DNA from 3 places in the Lysinibacillus sp. JK80 genome. Region 1 is predicted to be linked to each of the others. Evidence: a T-box and tRNA genes for the amino acid it is inferred to sense, from the RefSeq annotation. Region 1 holds a T-box; the other regions hold tRNA genes.
What was found. The T-box of region 1 lies ahead of serS (serine--tRNA ligase). A T-box ahead of a tRNA ligase gene usually reads a tRNA of that ligase, here a tRNA-Ser.

Region 1 (7,343 bases):
ATTATCGTATGCTGCATAACTTTAGACATATCCTCAACCCCTTTATTATCGTTTACAGAAGATTTATCTAAATAATAAAAAATTTAATAACACGAAAAAAGGAGATAAATTTTTATCCCCTTTTTGTAAAAAATTTTTTACAACAATTCATATTTTAAACACTTATATTTTAGTAATTGACGAGAAATACCTAAACGTCTAGCTGTTTCCGCTAATCGCCCATCAGTTTCACGCAACTTTTCCGCTATAATTAGACGCTCGTAGGCTTCCGTTAAATCTCGTAAATGTCCAGATTGGTTGTTTTGCATGATCGATTGAGTTGAATGTTGAACATTTTTTTTAATCCTCTCTGGAACATGTTCAACAAGTATTTCATCCCCAAGCAAATTATTATATGCCGATTCAAGGGCATTTTTTAGTTCACGCACATTCCCCGGCCAATGATAGGCATAAAACAACTGAATTACTTCATTACAATAGCTTACATTTTTCTGTAGTGTATGTTCATTGTAAAATTGTATATAAAAATCAAGGATAAGTGGAATATCTTCCTTCCTTAATCTTAGCGGTGGCAAATCAATTTGAAGAACATTTAAGCGATAAAATAAGTCCTCGCGTAGCCTTTTTTCAGCTAATAGTTTGTCCACATCTTCATTGACAGTAGTAATATACCGTATATCCAAGGGCTCACCATTTAACACTTTTATATCTACCGCATGTAAAAGTTTCGCCTGCAAAGAGATATCCAATAAATTAAGGTGGTCAATGAGTAGCGTCCCTCCATTAGCCTCCTGTAACTTTCCACTTTTTGCTTCATTGTCCGAGCCGTATAGCTGAGTAAATATATTATCCTCTGTTAATGTTGAGCAGTTCAAAGTAATAAACGGCTTTGTATAGCGTTCACTTTCATTGTGTATGCCTTGTGCGATTATATCTTTCCCAGTTCCAGTTTCCCCAGTTAGTAAAACTGGTGCACTTTTTTGAGCACTACGACGTGCCTTTTCAAGTTGAGTTTTCATTTCGGCGTTTGTTGTAATGTAATCCTCTAAACGATAGGTTGTATGATTATCTCGATATAATTTATGTCCCAGGAAATTATCTAAATATTTAATTTGCTTAGTTTCATAAAAATGTTTTGAAAATTCAATGGCACCAATGGCTTTTCCATGCTCCATAATGGGATAGGTCGAACTCAGTGATAAATAACTAAAACCGTTCAATGTTGTCAGTTGTTGTTCATAGTATAAAACTGGCTGCCCTGTTTGTATGACTTGAAAAACAGTACTTGTCTCAGGTGATAAATTTTGATAATTATCAGTCACTGTGCTGTGAAAAAATTCATCTGGTGTTAAGCCGATTTCCAATAATATATTTAAATCTGCTAAATCATAAAAGATTGCACAGCCTTTATCATCTGTAATTAAAACATTATCAAATTCACTGAAAGCCTGTGCAAATTGTTGCAATTCCATGAATTTCTCCCCCTTGTCCCCATGAATATTACCCATTATAACGAATTTTCAAAAATTATGAGAGATTTCAATTTTAGCAACACAAAAAAGCTATTTTAGAACATCCATAAAGGAATTGTCTAAAATAGCTTTATCTGTCGTTTATTTTGGTGCGATTACTTCTTTACCGCCCATATAAGGTCTTAAAACTTCAGGAATTACTACGCTGCCATCAGCTTGTTGATAGTTTTCTAGAAGAGCAGCAACTGTACGACCAATGGCAAGACCTGAGCCGTTTAATGTATGCACATATTCTGGTTTTGCATTTGGCTCACGACGGAAGCGGATATTTGCTCGTCGTGCCTGGAAATCCTCAAAGTTAGAGCAAGAAGAAATTTCACGGTACATGTTTTGTGCAGGAATCCAAACTTCTAAATCATATTTTTTCGCTGCAGTAAAACCTAAATCAGCTGTACACATTTTTAACTTACGATATGGTAAGCCTAGTAATTGTAATACTTTTTCTGCATGACTTGTTAAGAGCTCTAATTGTTCGTATGACTCCTCTGGTTTTACAAAACGTACTAATTCTACTTTATTGAACTGGTGTTGACGAATTAAACCACGTGTATCACGACCTGCAGATCCCGCTTCTGAACGGAAGCAAGCACTATACGCTGCAAAGCCTTGTGGTAAAGCTTCAGCCGGTAAAATCTCATCTCGATAGAAGTTCGTTACTGGTACTTCTGCAGTTGGAATCATAAAATAATCTGTTTCCTCTAATTTGAATACATCTTCCTCAAATTTCGGAAGTTGCCCTGTACCTGTTAGGCTATCTCGATTAACAATGACAGGTGGTAGCATTTCCTCGTAACCATGCTCCTCTGCATGTAAATCCATCATGAATGTCATTAATGCTCGTTCTAAACGAGCACCAAGACCACGATAGAATAAGAAACGGCTACCTGTTACTTTCGCGCCGCGTTCAAAGTCTACAATTTTTAAATCCGTAGCAAGGTCCCAGTGTGCTTTAATATCAAAATCAAATGTCGGAATTTCACCCCACGTATATTCTTCAACATTGTCGTCCTCTGTTGTGCCTACTGGTACAGATTCATGTGGGATGTTTGGTAAACGCATCATCATATCTTTAAAGCGTTCTTCAACATTATTTAATTGTACATCTAATTCTTTAATTTCATCGCCAACCTGACGCATACGAGCAATGACTTCATCAGCATTTTCTTTGTTGCGTTTCATAACTGAGATTTGTTCAGATACTTTATTGCGTTCTGCTTTTAATTCTTCTGTTTTGGCAATCAATTCACGACGTTTTGCATCTAAGTCTTCAAAGTCATCTAAGTTTCCCAAGTCCTCATTACGTGTTAATAACATCTCTTTAATTTCCGTGAAATTCTCACGGACGCGTTTAATATCTAACATCTTCATACCTCCAATAGTTTCTTCATGATGGAAAATCGTTGCAGCGAAATGAACACAAAAAAGCCCTCATCCCTAAAAAGGGACGAGAGCTACCCGCGTTGCCACCCTAATTGACTAGACATATTTCTGCCTAATCCACTTATTTCATAACGGCATTTCAGCCGGCTACAGCCTACTTCATTCACTTCGACTGTGCAACTCCAGGACGGATTCACAAGTGCTTTTATCAGCTTCCACCAACCGCTGACTCTCTAAAAAAAACGTGCTTGCTACTACTTCCCATCATCGTGTTCAGTTATTTAAAATTTAAACATACTGTACTATATGAAAACAAATTTTGCAAGTCATACCATAGAGGTTACAAAATATTCAAGAATTCGTGTATCCTCTGTTAATTCGGGATGAAACGAACAACCCAATAAATGGCCATCTTGTGCCAAGATTATTTTCCCTTCATGTTGTGCAAGAATTTCAACACCTTTACCTACCGCTTCAATATGAGGTGCACGAATAAATACTGCTGGAATCCCTACACCTACTTTAGGAATATCTAGTTGTACTTCGAAGCTATCCACCTGACGTCCATATGAGTTTCTTGCTACAGTCACGTCCATCACAGCCAAATGTGGTTCAACTTCAATTAGATCCTTGGCTAATAAAATTAATCCCGCACATGTACCAAGCATCGGTAATCCTTGCTGAGCAAGTCCACGAATTGGCTCTAGCAGATCAAATCGATCCAGCAATTTTCTCATTGTTGTGCTTTCTCCACCTGGTAACACAAGTCCATCTAGGTTTCCTAAATCCTTTCTTTGTTTTACTTGAATTGCTTCACAACCAAGAGCTTCTAACATTTGTATATGCTCACGAACTGCTCCTTGTAATGCTAATACACCAATTCGCTTCATGCTACCAACCTCGCTCTTGCATACGCTCGTTGTGTCCAAGCTGTGCAATATCAATCCCCTTCATTGGCACTCCGAGCTCTTTTGATATTTCCGCAATAATCTTATAGTCTTTATAATGAGTAGTCGCCTCTACAATGGCACGTGCAAATTTTTCAGGGTTCTCAGATTTAAAAATACCTGAACCAACGAAAACGCCATCAGCTCCAAGTTCCATCATTAAGGCTGCATCAGCAGGCGTTGCCACTCCTCCTGCTGCGAAGTTTACTACTGGTAAACGACCAAGACGTTTAATTTCTCTTAATAACTCGAAAGGAGCTCCTAGTAATTTCGCCTCTGTCATTAATTCATCCTCTGTCATTCCTACGACTTTACGAACCTGTGCATTTACTTTACGAATATGGCGAACGGCCTCCACAATATTCCCTGTACCTGGTTCACCTTTAGTTCGTAACATCGAGGCACCTTCCCCGATACGACGGGCTGCTTCCCCTAAATCGCGACAGCCACACACAAACGGTACTGTGTATTCACTTTTTAATAAATGGTACTCTTCATCTGCTGGTGTTAAAACTTCACTTTCATCAATATAATCAACACCCATTGCTTCTAAGACACGTGCTTCAACAATATGACCAATACGTGCTTTGGCCATCACAGGAATAGTTACAGCCCCCATCACTTCCTCAACAATACGAGGATCGGCCATGCGTGCAACGCCACCTGCTTTCCGAATATCTGACGGTACTCTTTCTAATGCCATAACTGCTACAGCACCTGCAGCTTCTGCAATTTTTGCTTGCTCTGCATTAATGACATCCATAATGACGCCGCCTTTTTGCATTTCTGCCATTCCACGCTTTACTAGCTCTGTACCTGTTTGTTTCATTTTCTAACCTCCACCTTTATGATGAAGTTTAGTATAATAGAAATTGACCATATCAAAATATCCAGTTTTTAAAATATTTATAGGGTCAGGAGGTTCCAGATCATGGATATGCTTTTATTCCAGCTTGAAAGAGATAGTGATAAACCGCTTTATGATCAGCTTTATAACGGTATTAAAGAAGCTATTATTTCTAAAAAAATAACTGTAGGAGAAAAACTGCCTTCAAAAAGAAAATTAGCTGATTTTTTAAACATTTCCCAAACAACAATTGAAATTGCCTATGCTCAGCTTTTAGCTGAAGGCTATATTATGTCCAAATCACGTATTGGCTATTTTGTAGAAGAAATAGATGAACTGCCCTACATTCAACAAGATACTATGGCGTCCATTAATGAATATCCTAAGAAAAAGTCTTACAAAATCGATTTTAATCCAGGATCTATTGATATCGATGCTTTTCCATTTCAAACATGGAGAAAGTATGCAAAAGAGCTTTTTGACGATACCTCAAAGGAGCTATTATTAACAGGGGAACCACAAGGTGAACTGTCTTTACGCACAGAGATTGCTAATTATTTATATCAATCCCGTGGTGTTGTATGCCACCCTGAACAAATTGTTATTGGTTCAGGGACGGAGCAGCTCCTCCCTATGATTCTCCGTCTTTTTAGTGAGGACACCAGCTTTGCATTAGAAAACCCAGGATACCCTGCCGTCCATCGAATGTTTTCGCAGCATAAACGAAAAGTTTATCCAATTGCAGTTGATGAAGAGGGCATAATTATTCATGATCTGGAAAAAACAAATGCTAATGTTGTGTATATTACACCCTCACATCAATTCCCAACTGGGGCTGTATTATCTGCTACAAGACGAGCACAAGCTTTAAATTGGGCGGCACAAAGCACCTCTCGTTATATTATTGAGGATGATTATGATTCGGAATTTCGTTATGCTGGAAAACCAATTCCTGCCCTACACGCATTAGATCGAAACGATAAAGTTATTTACATGAGTACTTTTACTAAATCTTTAATGCCATCCTTGCGAGTAGCTTATTTTGTACTTCCACCTAAACTACTTGCTACTTATAACGATGTCTTTAATTATTACTCATCAACGGTGCCTCGTTTTGATCAGCATATTGTGGCAAATTTTATGGGTGATGGGCATTTTGCAAAGCATCTCAATCGTATGCGTAAAATTTATCGTAAAAAACATGATAAACTAACTTCTATTTTAGAAAAATATTCATCATCCATTAACATTACTGGTGAACAAGCGGGTATGCATATTTTATTAGAGGTTCAACACACATTTTCAGAAAAACAATTACAACAGCTCGCCTCTCAAGCAGAAATCGGTATTTATCCATTATCAGCCTATAGACTAGATCATTATGAATCTTCACAAGCTCAATTTTTATTAGGTTTTGGAGGGATTCCCGTACAAGCAATCGAATCATCCATTGAGCAGTTGATGGATTGCTGGAGTATACAAAAAAACGACCCATCTACGTAGATGGGTCGTTTTATATTAAGTCTCAATTAATTGAATTTGATAATGCTCAAACCAAGTATGAATTTGCCCTAGATAAGCTAAAAGCTGGGGACCTGCCATTAATTGCCCATACCACGGAACCTTAAAAGAGCTACCTCCCGATTCAATTAACTCCGCAAGCTTTTGTCGTTCAAATAGTTCATGCAAAATTGAATTTTTATCATGTAGAATTTCCTTCAACCATTTTTGCACTCCTGCTGTATAGATAGGATGATATGTTTTTGGATAAGGATTTTTTTTACGATATAACACTTCATTCGGCAATAGATGTGCCATTGATTTTCGAAGTAATCCTTTTTCTATTCCATCTAAATTCTTCATTTCCCACGGAATATTCCAGGCATATTCTACAAGCCGATGATCTGCAAAAGGGACACGTACCTCTAAACTTGCCCCCATACTCATACGATCCTTCCGCTCTAATAATGTTTGCATGAACCATAGCATATTTAAGTAGGACATTTCACGATGCTTTGCCTCTGCTAGACCTTCTCCATCTAGCAAAGGAACTTCAGCTATTGTTTGTAAATATAGTTGTTGTGCATAGGCTTCAATTTTTAATTTTTTGTTCCACTTCTCTTGGAGTAATGCACTTCTTTCAGACAATGAACGGATCCAAGGGAAACCAGTAGTCCTATCTTTAAACCATGGATAACCACCAAAAATTTCATCTGCACACTCTCCTGATAGCGCTACAGTAAATTCCCTTTTTATTTCACGACAAAACCATAATAACGAAGAATCTACATCTGCCATACCTGGGGAATCACGAACAATAACCGATTCCACTAATAAATCAATTAACTGTTGCTGAGTGATTTCCTCTGCGTGGTGAGCTGTCTTGAAAGTTTCTGTCATTTTTTGAATCCAGTACGTATCCGTGGAGGTCTGGAAAGAATGTGGGTTAAAGAAGCGCTCATTATCTTCATAATCAATAGAATACGTATGCAATTGATGGTTTTGCTGTTGGAATCTATTTGCTGCAATGCCTGTAATAATACTGGAATCTAGTCCTCCTGAAAGAAACGTACAAATGGGTACATCCGAAACTAGCTGACGTTCTATAGCATCCGTTAACAAAAAACCAACATGTTC
Region 2 (7,343 bases), 1.2 Mb from region 1:
CACGTAATGTATCAGAAAACACAGTTGGAGCAATTTTGCTAAGTTTAGCATAATCTTTTTCTTGTCGTAATTTATTGCCAATGATTAAATCTGGCTTTAAAGAAGCAATTTTTTCGATATTTATTTCATGTTCAATACCGACAACCTCTACACCTTCCATTTGATCCTTGATGTGATCATACCATGGATCGCCTGTCCAAGATTGAACAGCACCTACTGGTTTAATACCTAGAGCTAATAATGCTTCTGTTCCTTCATTAGTTAAAACAACGATACGTTTTGGTGTGTCTTTTACTTCAGTTGTCCCCATTGCATGGTCAACACTGTAAGCATTGCTTTCTTTTGTACTTTCTTCTTTGGCATTATCTTTAGAAGTACCGCATGCTGCCAGAACAAAAATAGCAACCACAGCTAGTAAAACTAATAGTTTTTGAAAAGCTTTTTGCACCTTTTCTTCCTCCATTGTATATGATAAAATATTTAAGCATATTTGACGAGAATGAAAATCACTTTCATCTGTCTAAGAACGATATTAATCGTATTGTATGTAACTATCAATGTCAATAACTAATTTAATAATTTTCCAAGAAAAGAGTACACGTTAAATATGATATTAAAAAATAATTATTCTAAAATGATTGCTTTACTAGTAGGAGTCATACTATTACTTCTTTCTATGGGGATCAGTATTGTGTATGGTTATACAAATACTTCTATTCAAACTACGTATGAATCTTTTAGACAATTTAACAATTCAAATGAGCATCTTATTATTCAAAATGTTCGAATTCCAAGAGCTCTTATTGCCAGTTGCGTTGGTGCTTCATTAGCTATTACAGGCGTGCTTATGCAGACCTTAACGAAAAATCCATTAGCCTCTCCTGGAATTTTGGGCATTAATGCAGGAGCAGGCTTTGCTGTTGTCTTTGCCATGATTTTTTTCCACATTTCAAGCTTGCAATCTTTTGCGTGGATTGCATTTCTTGGTGCAGCAATCGCTGCTTTATCCGTTTATGGAATTAGTTTCTCAGGTAGAGATGCTGTTACTCCAGTGAAAATAACTTTAGCTGGTGCTGCCATCAGTGCCCTATTTGCATCATTTACGCAAGGTTTACTCGCTACAAATGAAGCAGAGCTTGATCAAGTTTTGTTTTGGTTAGCAGGTTCTGTACAAGGTAGAAAACTTGAAATTCTACTATCTGTTCTACCGTATCTAGTAATTGGGTGGATTGCTGCCCTCATCATTTCCCCCAAAATGAATATTCTCGCTCTTGGCGATGATGTAGCAAGAGGTCTTGGTTTACGTTTAGGACTTATGAAGATATTGGTCGGTCTTATTGTTATTTTTTTAGCAGGGGGAGCAGTTGCAATTGCTGGCCCCATTGGTTTTATAGGGATTGTCGTTCCCCATTTTGCGCGCAAGTTTGTCGGCACTGATCATCGATGGCTTATTCCTATGGCTGCTTTACTTGGGGGGATACTTTTATTGCTGGCTGATGTTGCGGCTCGTTATATTATCATGCCACAAGAAGTTCCAGTAGGCGTCATGACTGCTATGATTGGCACACCATTCTTTATTTACCTTGCGCGAAAAGGTGGAAAAAAATAATGAAACATGTAAAAACAATTCGTTTACTTCAACAAAAAATTTCATTTTTAATAGATGTACAAGCTATAAAAAAATCAACAGTGATTTGCATACTAACTCTTGCCGTGTTCTTTCTTAGTGCATCATTTGGTGATTCATTCATCAATCCATTTAAAGTTTTACAAGCTTTTTTTGGTTACGGCTCAGATTTTGATCAACTGATTATTATTGATTTTCGAATGCCTCGAATTTTCATGGCCTTGTTTGCTGGAATGGCGTTAGCCGTCGCAGGTGCAGTTTTACAAGGAATCATTAAAAATCCACTTGCCTCACCTGATATAATCGGCATATCTGCTGGTGGTGGGGCAGCGGTTGTTGGTTTCTTAGCCATTTTCAGTGATTCTAATCACTCTTTAACAGTTAGTATAGAGTGGTTGCCATTAGCAGGATTCATAGGGGCTACTATCGTCGGATGTATAGTCTACCTATTTGCTTGGAAAGATGGTGTCACACCAAATCGTCTTGTCTTAATCGGTATTAGCGTGTCGGCATTCATGCAAGCAATTACTACAATGTTAATGATTATCGGCCCAATTTATCAAGCAAGTGAAGCGAATAAATGGATTACGGGTAGTGTCAAAAGTTCGGATTGGGATCAAGTACAAATCGTTGTTCCATTGATTATTGTACTTCTACTTATCACCTTTTTTATTACTCGGCAGTTAAATGTTCAAGAATTAGGTGATGATACAGCATCAAGCCTAGGGCAACCTGTTCAAAAAACACGCCTTTACTTAATTCTATTATGTTCCAGTTTAGTAGCGAGTGCCATAGCATTTGCTGGTGCTATTGGGTTTGTAGGATTAATGGCTCCTCATATTGCACGACGCATTGTTGGTTCATCGTTCGGTGTACTTATTCCAGCATCCGCTGCAATTGGTGCATTGCTTGTAATGGTTGCAGATATTATAGGTCGTACAGCATTTAGCCCATTAGAAGTACCCGCAGGCGTCTTTACTGCTGCTATCGGTGCTCCTTACTTTATTTATTTATTATTTAGAAACCCTAAAAAATAAAGGAGTCTATACTACATGACTGAATCTTTATTAACCAAATCTCTAACATTAAGTTATGGTGATTTCAATATTATCGAAGATCTCAATTTATCTATTCCTTTGAATGAAATTACTGTATTAATCGGAGCGAATGGCTGTGGTAAATCCACACTCTTACGCTCCATTGCTCGATTATTAAAACCTAAAAAAGGCTCCGTTTTATTAGACGGTGAGGATATTTTTAAATTATCAACAAAACAAGTGGCTAAAAACCTCTCTATTCTTCCTCAATCTCCTGTTGCACCAGAAGGCTTAACTGTCCTACAACTTGTGAAACAAGGTCGCTATCCTTACCAAAGTTGGCGACAACAGTGGACTGAAAAAGATGAAGAAATCGTTTTAAACGCTTTAAAAGCTACAGGTACCGAGCATTTACAAGATAGACCAGTAGATGAGCTATCAGGGGGACAACGTCAACGTGCTTGGATAGCTATGACGCTTGCTCAAGATACAGATATCATTCTTTTAGACGAGCCTACGACATACTTAGATTTAACTCATCAAATAGACGTTTTAGATTTACTATTCGAATTGAACCAACAGCAAAAGAGAACTATTGTTATGGTACTACATGATATTAATCTTGCTTGTCGCTATGCCGATCATATTATTACAGTGCGTGACCGTGGTGTCTATCGTCAAGGGAAACCAGAAGAAATTATGACCACTGATTTAGTTAATCATGTGTTTGACCTTGATTGCCAAATGACGACAGATCCAATCTTTGGTACACCTCTTTGCATCCCATATGGAAAAGGACGAAAAATTTAATCACTAATTTAAAAAACAACAAGCCTACACAGTTTAATCATTCTGTGTAGGCTTTCATTTATTATAGCTATGTTATAAATCTAAATATCAAGTAAATTAAAAAGTGCAGTAGATGTAAATTCATCTACTGCACTTAGTATGACCCGTACGGGATTCGAACCCGTGTTACCGCCGTGAAAGGGCGGTGTCTTAACCACTTGACCAACGGGCCCATGGCGGAGAAGGAGGGATTTGAACCCTCGCGCCGGTTACCCGACCTACACCCTTAGCAGGGGCGCCTCTTCAGCCTCTTGAGTACTTCCCCAAAATAAAAATGGCTCCGAAGGCAGGACTCGAACCTGCGACAACCTGATTAACAGTCAGGTGCTACTACCAACTGAGCTACTTCGGAATAATGGTGGGCCTAAATGGACTCGAACCATCGACCTCACGCTTATCAGGCGTGCGCTCTAACCAGCTGAGCTATAGGCCCTTGGAGCGGGTGATGGGAATCGAACCCACGACATCAGCTTGGAAGGCTGAGGTTTTACCATTAAACTACACCCGCATAAATGGTGGGTCAGGACGGAATCGAACCGCCGACACTTAGAGCTTCAATCTAATGCTCTACCAACTGAGCTACTGACCCATTTCGTCCATGCTAAGCTTGCTCACTTTTTTGCTTCTCATGACTTTTATTTTAAAAATGGCGGTCCCGACCGGGATCGAACCGGCGATCTCCTGCGTGACAGGCAGGCATGTTAACCGCTACACCACGGGACCTTTTGGTTGCGGGGGCCGGATTTGAACCAACGACCTTCGGGTTATGAGCCCGACGAGCTACCACTGCTCCACCCCGCGATAATTTTATGTTGTTTCGAGTTTTTAAAGCACCATTTATAAAAATTTAAAACTGGAGGAGGTAGAGGGATTCGAACCCCCGCGCGGTGTTACCCGCCTGTCGGTTTTCAAGACCGATCCCTTCAGCCAGACTTGGGTATACCTCCGTTACAATATATAAATGGTGGACCTTGCAGGACTCGAACCTGCGACCGGACGGTTATGAGCCGTCTGCTCTAACCAACTGAGCTAAAGGTCCTTTAAGATGGCGGCAGAGGGGATCGAACCCCCGACCTTACGGGTATGAACCGTACGCTCTAGCCAGCTGAGCTACGCCGCCAGGATCTTTATACTGGTTAATTTACTTATGGTGGAGCCTAGCGGGATCGAACCGCTGACCTCCTGCGTGCAAGGCAGGCGCTCTCCCAGCTGAGCTAAGGCCCCATAATCTTTTTGGAAATGGTCGGGAAGACAGGATTCGAACCTGCGACCCCTTGGTCCCAAACCAAGTGCTCTACCAAGCTGAGCTACTTCCCGTTGTTCTTTTGGCGCGCCCGACAGGAGTCGAACCCATAACCTTCTGATCCGTAGTCAGACGCTCTATCCAATTGAGCTACGGGCGCATTTAAAATGGTGCCGAGGACCGGAATCGAACCGGTACGGTAGTCACCTACCGCAGGATTTTAAGTCCTGTGCGTCTGCCAGTTCCGCCACCCCGGCACATTTGGAGCGGAAGACGAGGTTCGAACTCGCGACCCCCACCTTGGCAAGGTGGTGTTCTACCACTGAACTACTTCCGCATGTGCATAAGCTTTTTTATCTGGCAATGAAAATAATGGTGCGGGTGAAGGGAGTCGAACCCCCACGCCTTGCGGCGCTAGATCCTAAGTCTAGTGCGTCTGCCAATTCCGCCACACCCGCTTATTATTATTTATAAATGGTGAGCCATGAAGGACTCGAACCTTCGACCCTCTGATTAAAAGTCAGATGCTCTACCAACTGAGCTAATGGCTCGAAAAAATGGTGCCGGCTATAGGAATCGAACCCACGACCTACTGATTACAAGTCAGTTGCTCTACCTGCTGAGCTAAACCGGCATATGGTGGAGGATGACGGGCTCGAACCGCCGACCCTCTGCTTGTAAGGCAGATGCTCTCCCAGCTGAGCTAATCCTCCTGGGTATTATGCCTAGCGACGTCCTACTCTCACAGGGGGAAGCCCCCAACTACCATCGGCGCTAAAGAGCTTAACTTCCGTGTTCGGTATGGGAACGGGTGTGACCTCTTTGCCATCATCACTAGACTTGGTTATGTATCATGTTTTGAAGTTGTTTACCTGTCCTTCAAGACAAGAATTATTGTATAACGTTTTCTAACATTGTGCAATACTTTTTTATAAAAAAAAGAAATTATTACTTTTTAAAGATATTTTTGTTAAGTAAGAGAAAATATTGCCCTGCAAAATATTATAGCAATTGTTGGTTCAAAAGAAAACAATTATTTTATTTGCCGATATTATTAACTTATAATCTATTTCACTACAAGTGAAGAATATAGATAATCCTTCACTCGTCTTTTCGTTAAATATTTGAAAGCTCTATTTTTAATTTTACAATATCCTCAAGTTTAGTGGAAGGACCAAAAGATATTCTAAAAAATTGGCGTGCCGCTTCCAAAGAGAACCCCATTGATAGAATAGCCTTTGTTCCCGATTCACTATGAATATCACATGCACTACCTGTAGAGATACAGATTCCCGCCTCATTTAACTTTAAAAGAACATATTGTCCCTCTACTTTTTCCATCATTACCCCACAAATATTAGGTAGTTGCTGTTTACACTCAACGAGCTGACATTTTTCAGGTAAATTATTTTCAAAATAATTTCTTAGCGTTTCATAATGTTGCAATTCATATTGATAGTTTTCAATTGCCGCGGCAAAGGCCACGATTGCAGGAGTATCTAATGTCCCCCCTCTAAGACCCCTCTCATGTGTCAAACCTGGTGTTAATGCAGGTACTCTGATTGCAGGGTTCAGATATATAGCACCACAGCCCTTTGGTCCGCCTATTTTATGAGCCGAGATGGTAATCGCATCTGCCCCTTTTGGTATAGCTAGTTTGCCAAATGATTGTACACAATCAACATGACAGAATATATTTGATTTTCTTGCCATCTTTACGATTTTCTCTACAGGCTGGATTGAACCAATTTCAGAATTGACATGTTGAATGGTAATCAAAGCAGTCTCTTCCCGGATTGCTTGTTGCAATTGCCCCAGATCAACACAACCATCCTTCTGCAAAGGTAATTTTGTTACAGTAAAGCCCTTTTTCTCAAGTGTATTCAAAGCCGCATGCACTGACGTATGCTCAGCTTGAGATGAAATAATGTGTTTTCCTTTTTTTGAGGCTAGCGCTAACGACAAGATGGCTATGAGATTTCCTTCTGTTCCACTACCCGTAAAAATTACGCCATCACTAGTTACACCTAGGGCTTGGGCTACAACCTCCCTTGATTGCTGGACAAAATAAAAAGCTTGTCCCCCTAAATCATGCAAACTCGCACTATTTCCATAATACCGTTGTGCCACCTCTACATATGCCTCAAGAGATTCCCTCATCATAGGTGATGTTGCAGCATAATCCATATAAATCATCGTCTTCTTCCTCTCTTGTTCATCAGGTCTTGTTTTCTTTTATATTTTATGTAAAGATAAGTGTCAAGACAACTGTAAAGAAGGTATAACGATGGATGTAAAGACAGACGTCCTTATAATTGGTAGTGGTATTGCTGCACTTCAGGCTGCTTTAGTGCTTGAAAAACATTTTCAAATACAAATTGTTACAAAATCATCTATATATATGAGTAGTTCTTATCGTGCACAAGGTGGGATTGCTGCTGTTACCAGTGAGGAGGATCATATTCAACATCATATTGCTGATACATTGAAAGCTGGAGAGTATCATCATGAGAAAAGGCATGTTAAAACACTTATAAAAAATGGCACTGAGATTATGCAAAACTATCTAAAGGATGGCCTCCCTGTT
Region 3 (7,343 bases), 1.2 Mb from region 1:
TCTTCATACAAAAGATGGAGAGATGGTGAAGTCAGGTGATGTACTCGCTGTGATTAAAGGTCCCTTACAAAAATTATTAATCGGTGAGCGTGTCATTTTAAATCTTATTCAACGTATGTCTGCTATTGCAACGGCTGCCCATCTTGCCGTTCAAGAAACAGTAGGTACTCACGCAAAAATATGTGATACGCGTAAAACACTACCAGGACTGCGTATGCTAGATAAATATGCTGTTCGAATTGGTGGTGCTTTTAATCATCGTAATGGCCTGTATGACGCAATTATGCTAAAGGACAATCATATTGCCTTTGCTGGTAGCATTACAAAGGCAGTTCAGACCGCTAGAGCGAAAGTCGGTCATACCGTAAAAATTGAAGTTGAAATTGAAACAAAAGAACAATTAGAAGAAGCTATCAACGCAGGAGCAGATATTATTATGTTTGATAACCGTAGCCCAGAAGAAATCCGTGCATGGCTTCCCATTGTTCCTCCCACTATTGCGACTGAAGCATCTGGGGGCATCACACTTGAAAATTTAAAGGCTTATGCCCAAACGGGTATTCAATGGATTTCACTTGGCTCCTTAACACATTCAGTTAAAGCTTTTGATATTAGTGCACTCGTTCAAATGAAAGGAGATCATTCCCTTGTCCATCACTAGTTTATTACAACAGACGACATTACTCCCAGAGCATTATCGGGCACTATCTGTAAAGGAAATGGAATCTCGTATTTTATCAATAAAGAAAAAATTAGGTCCTAAATTATTTATTCCTGGCCACCATTATCAAAAAGATGAAGTCATTCAATTTGCAGATGCAACTGGGGATTCTTTACAGTTAGCTCAATTATCCGCAGCAAATAAGGAAGCTGAACACATCGTATTTTGCGGTGTACATTTTATGGCAGAAACTGCTGATATGCTGACAACGAAACAGCAACATGTCTATTTACCAGATATGCGCGCTGGTTGTTCAATGGCTGATATGGCTGATATTTATCAAACTGAACAAGCATGGCCAATTCTTCAAGAACTCTTTGGTGATACGATTATTCCTCTAACCTATGTTAACTCAACTGCGGCTATTAAAGCCTTTACTGGAAGACATGGTGGTGCTTGTGTCACTTCATCGAATGCAAAGGAACTTGTTCAATGGGCTTTTACCCAAAAACAGCGTATCTTCTTTTTACCTGACCAACATTTAGGAAGAAATACTGCCTATGATTTAGGTATACCTCTTGAAAATATGGCTGTTTGGAATCCGCATAAGAACTTGCTCGAAACAAAAGAGCCACTTGAAAATATCCAGGTTATTCTTTGGAAGGGTCACTGCTCTGTGCACGAAGGTTTTACTGTTCAACATACAGAGGTTATTCGCAAAGAACACCCGACTATGAGGATAATTGTTCACCCTGAGTGCAGCCGTGAAGTGGTTGCAGCGGCTGATGATGCAGGCTCCACAAAATACATTATTGATACAATCAATCGAGCTCCAAGCGGATCTGCATGGGCAATTGGAACAGAAATGAACCTTGTCAATCGCATTATTAAGCAGCATCCTGATAAACATATTGTCTCCTTAAACGAAAACTTTTGTCCTTGTTTAACAATGAATCGAATTGACCTTCCACATTTGTTATGGAGCTTAGAAAGTATTGAGCAAGGTCAACCTCATAACCGTATACAAGTAGATGAACATACTACCGCTGAAGCACTTAGTTCACTTGAAAGAATGCTAGCCAGAGGATAAATAGTTAAAACTTTTTAAACAGAAAGGTTGAAGATATAACCTTTCTGTTTTTGTTGACATAACGCCTACTTCTAATAGTGCTAATGGCTTCCATTTGCGCCCCGCTTTGCTATAATTGACACGACTTTATGCTCCATGATACTGTCAATTTGGAGGTGATACTAAATGGCTTTTCAATCGAAAAATATCTTTATCAATTTACCAGTAAAAGATCTAAACAAATCTATCAGTTTTTTTAAGGAATTAGGTTTTGAGTTCAATCAACAATTCAGTGATGAAACAACAGCCTCAATGATTATTAATGAAAATATCTTCGTATTAATAATGGTTGAAGAACGATTTAAAGGATTTAGTAAAAAAGAAGTTACAGATACTACTACTTCTGCAGAAGCAATCTTATGTCTCTCTGCTGAAAACCGAGAACAAGTAGATCAACTAGTGAATAAGGCACTTGCCTCTGGTGGTAAACCTTATAGTGAACCACAAGATCACGGATTTATGTATGGTTGGGGTTTTCAAGATGTAGATGGGCATATCTGGGAAGTAGTTTATATGGATGAAAATGCATTGAATCAAGAGTAAATTTTGTATCTATGAATATCAAAAAACAGTAGATGCAATTGCATCTACTGTTTCTAGTATGACCCGTACGGGATTCGAACCCGTGTTACCGCCGTGAAAGGGCGGTGTCTTAACCACTTGACCAACGGGCCCATGGCGGAGAAGGAGGGATTTGAACCCTCGCGCCGGTTACCCGACCTACACCCTTAGCAGGGGCGCCTCTTCAGCCTCTTGAGTACTTCCCCAAAATAAAAAATGGCTCCGAAGGCAGGACTCGAACCTGCGACAACCTGATTAACAGTCAGGTGCTACTACCAACTGAGCTACTTCGGAATAATGGTGGGCCTAAATGGACTCGAACCATCGACCTCACGCTTATCAGGCGTGCGCTCTAACCAGCTGAGCTATAGGCCCTTGGAGCGGGTGATGGGAATCGAACCCACGACATCAGCTTGGAAGGCTGAGGTTTTACCATTAAACTACACCCGCATAAATGGTGGGTCAGGACGGAATCGAACCGCCGACACTTAGAGCTTCAATCTAATGCTCTACCAACTGAGCTACTGACCCATTTCGTCCATGCTAAGCTTGCTCACTTTTTTGCTTCTCATGACTTTTATTTTAAAAATGGCGGTCCCGACCGGGATCGAACCGGCGATCTCCTGCGTGACAGGCAGGCATGTTAACCGCTACACCACGGGACCTTTTGGTTGCGGGGGCCGGATTTGAACCAACGACCTTCGGGTTATGAGCCCGACGAGCTACCACTGCTCCACCCCGCGATAATTTTATGTTGTTTCGAGTTTTTAAAGCACCATTTATAAAAATTTAAAACTGGAGGAGGTAGAGGGATTCGAACCCCCGCGCGGTGTTACCCGCCTGTCGGTTTTCAAGACCGATCCCTTCAGCCAGACTTGGGTATACCTCCGTTACAATATATAAATGGTGGACCTTGCAGGACTCGAACCTGCGACCGGACGGTTATGAGCCGTCTGCTCTAACCAACTGAGCTAAAGGTCCTTTAAGATGGCGGCAGAGGGGATCGAACCCCCGACCTTACGGGTATGAACCGTACGCTCTAGCCAGCTGAGCTACGCCGCCAGGATCTTTATACTGGTTAATTTACTTATGGTGGAGCCTAGCGGGATCGAACCGCTGACCTCCTGCGTGCAAGGCAGGCGCTCTCCCAGCTGAGCTAAGGCCCCATAATCTTTTTGGAAATGGTCGGGAAGACAGGATTCGAACCTGCGACCCCTTGGTCCCAAACCAAGTGCTCTACCAAGCTGAGCTACTTCCCGTTGTTCTTTTGGCGCGCCCGACAGGAGTCGAACCCATAACCTTCTGATCCGTAGTCAGACGCTCTATCCAATTGAGCTACGGGCGCATTTAAAATGGTGCCGAGGACCGGAATCGAACCGGTACGGTAGTCACCTACCGCAGGATTTTAAGTCCTGTGCGTCTGCCAGTTCCGCCACCCCGGCACATTTGGAGCGGAAGACGAGGTTCGAACTCGCGACCCCCACCTTGGCAAGGTGGTGTTCTACCACTGAACTACTTCCGCATGTGCATAAGCTTTTTTATCTGGCAATGAAAATAATGGTGCGGGTGAAGGGAGTCGAACCCCCACGCCTTGCGGCGCTAGATCCTAAGTCTAGTGCGTCTGCCAATTCCGCCACACCCGCTTATTATTATTTATAAATGGTGAGCCATGAAGGACTCGAACCTTCGACCCTCTGATTAAAAGTCAGATGCTCTACCAACTGAGCTAATGGCTCGAAAAAATGGTGCCGGCTATAGGAATCGAACCCACGACCTACTGATTACAAGTCAGTTGCTCTACCTGCTGAGCTAAACCGGCATATGGTGGAGGATGACGGGCTCGAACCGCCGACCCTCTGCTTGTAAGGCAGATGCTCTCCCAGCTGAGCTAATCCTCCTGGGTATTATGCCTAGCGACGTCCTACTCTCACAGGGGGAAGCCCCCAACTACCATCGGCGCTAAAGAGCTTAACTTCCGTGTTCGGTATGGGAACGGGTGTGACCTCTTTGCCATCATCACTAGACTATGTCGACCTTCCATACACGGCGTACTGCTGTGTCTAGAAGCTCTCTTTTTAGAAAGATTTGCTCTTTCAAAACTGGATAAACGGTGCATTGAATGTTTCAAACTTTTTTGGTTAAGTCCTCGATCGATTAGTATTCGTCAGCTCCATGTGTCACCACACTTCCACCTCGAACCTATCTACCTCATCGTCTTTGAGGGATCTTACTTACTTGCGTAATGGGAAATCTCATCTTGAGGGGGGCTTCATGCTTAGATGCTTTCAGCACTTATCCCGTCCACACATAGCTACCCAGCGATGCCTTTGGCAAGACAACTGGTACACCAGCGGTGTGTCCATCCCGGTCCTCTCGTACTAAGGACAGCTCCTCTCAAATTTCCTACGCCCACGACGGATAGGGACCGAACTGTCTCACGACGTTCTGAACCCAGCTCGCGTACCGCTTTAATGGGCGAACAGCCCAACCCTTGGGACCGACTACAGCCCCAGGATGCGATGAGCCGACATCGAGGTGCCAAACCTCCCCGTCGATGTGGACTCTTGGGGGAGATAAGCCTGTTATCCCCGGGGTAGCTTTTATCCGTTGAGCGATGGCCCTTCCATGCGGAACCACCGGATCACTAAGCCCGTCTTTCGACCCTGCTCGACTTGTAGGTCTCGCAGTCAAGCTCCCTTGTGCCTTTACACTCTACGAATGATTTCCAACCATTCTGAGGGAACCTTTGGGCGCCTCCGTTACCTTTTAGGAGGCGACCGCCCCAGTCAAACTGTCCGCCTGACACTGTCTCCTGCCCCGCTAAGGGGCATGGGTTAGAATTTCAATACAACCAGGGTAGTATCCCACCGACGCCTCCTTCGAAGCTGGCGCTCCGAGATCTCTGGCTCCTACCTATCCTGTACAAGTTGTACCAAAATTCAATATCAGGCTACAGTAAAGCTCCACGGGGTCTTTCCGTCCTGTCGCGGGTAACCTGCATCTTCACAGGTACTATAATTTCACCGAGTCTCTCGTTGAGACAGTGCCCAGATCGTTACGCCTTTCGTGCGGGTCGGAACTTACCCGACAAGGAATTTCGCTACCTTAGGACCGTTATAGTTACGGCCGCCGTTTACTGGGGCTTCAATTCGCAGCTTCGCTTGTGCTAACCACTCCTCTTAACCTTCCAGCACCGGGCAGGCGTCAGCCCCTATACGTCACCTTACGGTTTTGCAGAGACCTGTGTTTTTGCTAAACAGTCGCCTGGGCCTATTCACTGCGGCTCTCATGCGCTTGCACGCTCAAGAGCACCCCTTCTCCCGAAGTTACGGGGTCATTTTGCCGAGTTCCTTAACGAGAGTTCTCTCGCACACCTTAGGATTCTCTCCTCGACTACCTGTGTCGGTTTGCGGTACGGGCACCTCTCACCTCGATAGAGGCTTTTCTTGGCAGTGTGAAATCAGGAACTTCGTCCATACGGACTCGCCATCACAGCTCAACGTTACAGTGTGCGGATTTGCCTACACACACGCCTTACTGCTTGGACGCGCACAACCAACGGCGCGCTTACCCTATCCTACTGCGTCCCCCCATTTCTCAAACGGTGAGGAGGTGGTACAGGAATATCAACCTGTTGTCCATCGCCTACGCCTATCGGCCTCGGCTTAGGTCCCGACTAACCCTGAGCGGACGAGCCTTCCTCAGGAAACCTTAGTCATACGGTGGACGGGATTCTCACCCGTCTTTCGCTACTCATACCGGCATTCTCACTTCTAAGCGCTCCACCAGTCCTTCCGATCTGACTTCAACGCACTTAGAACGCTCTCCTACCACTGACATCGTAGATGTCAATCCACAGCTTCGGTGAATCGTTTAGCCCCGATACATTTTCGGCGCAGCGTCACTCGACCAGTGAGCTATTACGCACTCTTTAAATGATGGCTGCTTCTAAGCCAACATCCTGGTTGTCTGTGCAACGCCACATCCTTTTCCACTTAACGATTACTTTGGGACCTTAGCTGGTGGTCTGGGCTGTTTCCCTTTTGACTACGGATCTTATCACTCGCAGTCTGACTCCCGTGTATAAATATCTGGCATTCGGAGTTTGTCTGAATTCGGTAAACCGGGATGGCCCCCTAGTCCAAACAGTGCTCTACCTCCAGTATTCTCATCACGAGGCTAGCCCTAAAGCTATTTCGGAGAGAACCAGCTATCTCCAAGTTCGATTGGAATTTCTCCGCTACCCACACCTCATCCCCGCACTTTTCAACGTGCGTGGGTTCGGGCCTCCAGTAAGTGTTACCTCACCTTCACCCTGGACATGGGTAGATCACCTGGTTTCGGGTCTACGACCACGTACTATTTCGCCCTATTCAGACTCGCTTTCGCTGCGGCTCCGCCTTCTAAAGCTTAACCTCGCACGTAATCGTAACTCGCCGGTTCATTCTACAAAAGGCACGCTATCACCCATTAACGGGCTCTAACTACTTGTAGGCACACGGTTTCAGGATCTCTTTCACTCCCCTTCCGGGGTGCTTTTCACCTTTCCCTCACGGTACTGGTTCACTATCGGTCACTAGGTAGTATTTAGCCTTGGGAGATGGTCCTCCCGGATTCCGACGGAATTTCACGTGTTCCGCCGTACTCAGGATCCACTCAGGAGAGAACGAACTTTCGACTACAGGGCTTTTACCTGCTCTGGCGGACCTTTCCAAGTCGCTTCATCTAACTCGCTCTTTTGTAACTCCGTATAGAGTGTCCTACAACCCCAAGAGGCAAGCCTCTTGGTTTGGGCTCTTCCCGTTTCGCTCGCCGCTACTCAGGGAATCGATTTTTCTTTCTCTTCCTCCAGGTACTTAGATGTTTCAGTTCCCTGGGTCTGCCTTCAAGACGCTATGTATTCACGTCAAGATACTACGCGATTAAACGTAGTGGGTTCCCCCATTCGGAAATCTCCGGATCAAAGCTCACTTACAGCTCCCCGAAGCATAT

Region 2: it encodes a tRNA-Ser, which carries the amino acid that the T-box ahead of serS (serine--tRNA ligase) is inferred to sense. The anticodon was not compared.
Region 3: it encodes a tRNA-Ser, which carries the amino acid that the T-box ahead of serS (serine--tRNA ligase) is inferred to sense. The anticodon was not compared.

Annotation. Positions count from the first base shown of each region.
Region 1 is NZ_CP058997.1:4,657,600-4,664,942, reverse strand. Features, by position in the region: gene brnQ (branched-chain amino acid transport system II carrier protein) at 1-29, opposite strand, end outside; gene HXV90_RS23400 (sigma 54-interacting transcriptional regulator) at 138-1,472, opposite strand; gene serS (serine--tRNA ligase) at 1,614-2,894, opposite strand; T-box leader at 2,970-3,189, opposite strand; gene pdxT (pyridoxal 5'-phosphate synthase glutaminase subunit PdxT) at 3,239-3,802, opposite strand; gene pdxS (pyridoxal 5'-phosphate synthase lyase subunit PdxS) at 3,804-4,688, opposite strand; gene pdxR (MocR-like pyridoxine biosynthesis transcription factor PdxR) at 4,791-6,209, shown strand; gene asnB (asparagine synthase (glutamine-hydrolyzing)) at 6,225-7,343, opposite strand, start outside.
Region 2 is NZ_CP058997.1:3,491,419-3,498,761, forward strand. Features, by position in the region: gene HXV90_RS17445 (ABC transporter substrate-binding protein) at 1-463, opposite strand, end outside; gene HXV90_RS17450 (FecCD family ABC transporter permease) at 608-1,609, shown strand; gene HXV90_RS17455 (FecCD family ABC transporter permease) at 1,609-2,664, shown strand; gene HXV90_RS17460 (ABC transporter ATP-binding protein) at 2,680-3,474, shown strand; tRNA gene HXV90_RS17465 (tRNA-Glu) at 3,614-3,685, opposite strand; tRNA gene HXV90_RS17470 (tRNA-Ser) at 3,688-3,778, opposite strand; tRNA gene HXV90_RS17475 (tRNA-Asn) at 3,789-3,865, opposite strand; tRNA gene HXV90_RS17480 (tRNA-Ile) at 3,870-3,946, opposite strand; tRNA gene HXV90_RS17485 (tRNA-Gly) at 3,948-4,021, opposite strand; tRNA gene HXV90_RS17490 (tRNA-Phe) at 4,027-4,102, opposite strand; tRNA gene HXV90_RS17495 (tRNA-Asp) at 4,161-4,236, opposite strand; tRNA gene HXV90_RS17500 (tRNA-Met) at 4,240-4,314, opposite strand; tRNA gene HXV90_RS17505 (tRNA-Ser) at 4,368-4,460, opposite strand; tRNA gene HXV90_RS17510 (tRNA-Ile) at 4,476-4,552, opposite strand; tRNA gene HXV90_RS17515 (tRNA-Met) at 4,560-4,633, opposite strand; tRNA gene HXV90_RS17520 (tRNA-Ala) at 4,662-4,737, opposite strand; tRNA gene HXV90_RS17525 (tRNA-Pro) at 4,754-4,830, opposite strand; tRNA gene HXV90_RS17530 (tRNA-Arg) at 4,840-4,916, opposite strand; tRNA gene HXV90_RS17535 (tRNA-Leu) at 4,925-5,013, opposite strand; tRNA gene HXV90_RS17540 (tRNA-Gly) at 5,019-5,093, opposite strand; tRNA gene HXV90_RS17545 (tRNA-Leu) at 5,130-5,214, opposite strand; tRNA gene HXV90_RS17550 (tRNA-Lys) at 5,232-5,307, opposite strand; tRNA gene HXV90_RS17555 (tRNA-Thr) at 5,315-5,390, opposite strand; tRNA gene HXV90_RS17560 (tRNA-Val) at 5,394-5,469, opposite strand; rRNA gene rrf (5S ribosomal RNA) at 5,480-5,595, opposite strand; gene HXV90_RS17570 (cysteine desulfurase family protein) at 5,873-6,943, opposite strand; gene nadB (L-aspartate oxidase) at 7,044-7,343, shown strand, end outside.
Region 3 is NZ_CP058997.1:3,500,205-3,507,547, forward strand. Features, by position in the region: gene nadC (carboxylating nicotinate-nucleotide diphosphorylase) at 1-661, shown strand, start outside; gene nadA (quinolinate synthase NadA) at 648-1,751, shown strand; gene HXV90_RS17590 (VOC family protein) at 1,917-2,333, shown strand; tRNA gene HXV90_RS17595 (tRNA-Glu) at 2,393-2,464, opposite strand; tRNA gene HXV90_RS17600 (tRNA-Ser) at 2,467-2,557, opposite strand; tRNA gene HXV90_RS17605 (tRNA-Asn) at 2,569-2,645, opposite strand; tRNA gene HXV90_RS17610 (tRNA-Ile) at 2,650-2,726, opposite strand; tRNA gene HXV90_RS17615 (tRNA-Gly) at 2,728-2,801, opposite strand; tRNA gene HXV90_RS17620 (tRNA-Phe) at 2,807-2,882, opposite strand; tRNA gene HXV90_RS17625 (tRNA-Asp) at 2,941-3,016, opposite strand; tRNA gene HXV90_RS17630 (tRNA-Met) at 3,020-3,094, opposite strand; tRNA gene HXV90_RS17635 (tRNA-Ser) at 3,148-3,240, opposite strand; tRNA gene HXV90_RS17640 (tRNA-Ile) at 3,256-3,332, opposite strand; tRNA gene HXV90_RS17645 (tRNA-Met) at 3,340-3,413, opposite strand; tRNA gene HXV90_RS17650 (tRNA-Ala) at 3,442-3,517, opposite strand; tRNA gene HXV90_RS17655 (tRNA-Pro) at 3,534-3,610, opposite strand; tRNA gene HXV90_RS17660 (tRNA-Arg) at 3,620-3,696, opposite strand; tRNA gene HXV90_RS17665 (tRNA-Leu) at 3,705-3,793, opposite strand; tRNA gene HXV90_RS17670 (tRNA-Gly) at 3,799-3,873, opposite strand; tRNA gene HXV90_RS17675 (tRNA-Leu) at 3,910-3,994, opposite strand; tRNA gene HXV90_RS17680 (tRNA-Lys) at 4,012-4,087, opposite strand; tRNA gene HXV90_RS17685 (tRNA-Thr) at 4,095-4,170, opposite strand; tRNA gene HXV90_RS17690 (tRNA-Val) at 4,174-4,249, opposite strand; rRNA gene rrf (5S ribosomal RNA) at 4,260-4,375, opposite strand; rRNA gene HXV90_RS17700 (23S ribosomal RNA) at 4,486-7,343, opposite strand, start outside.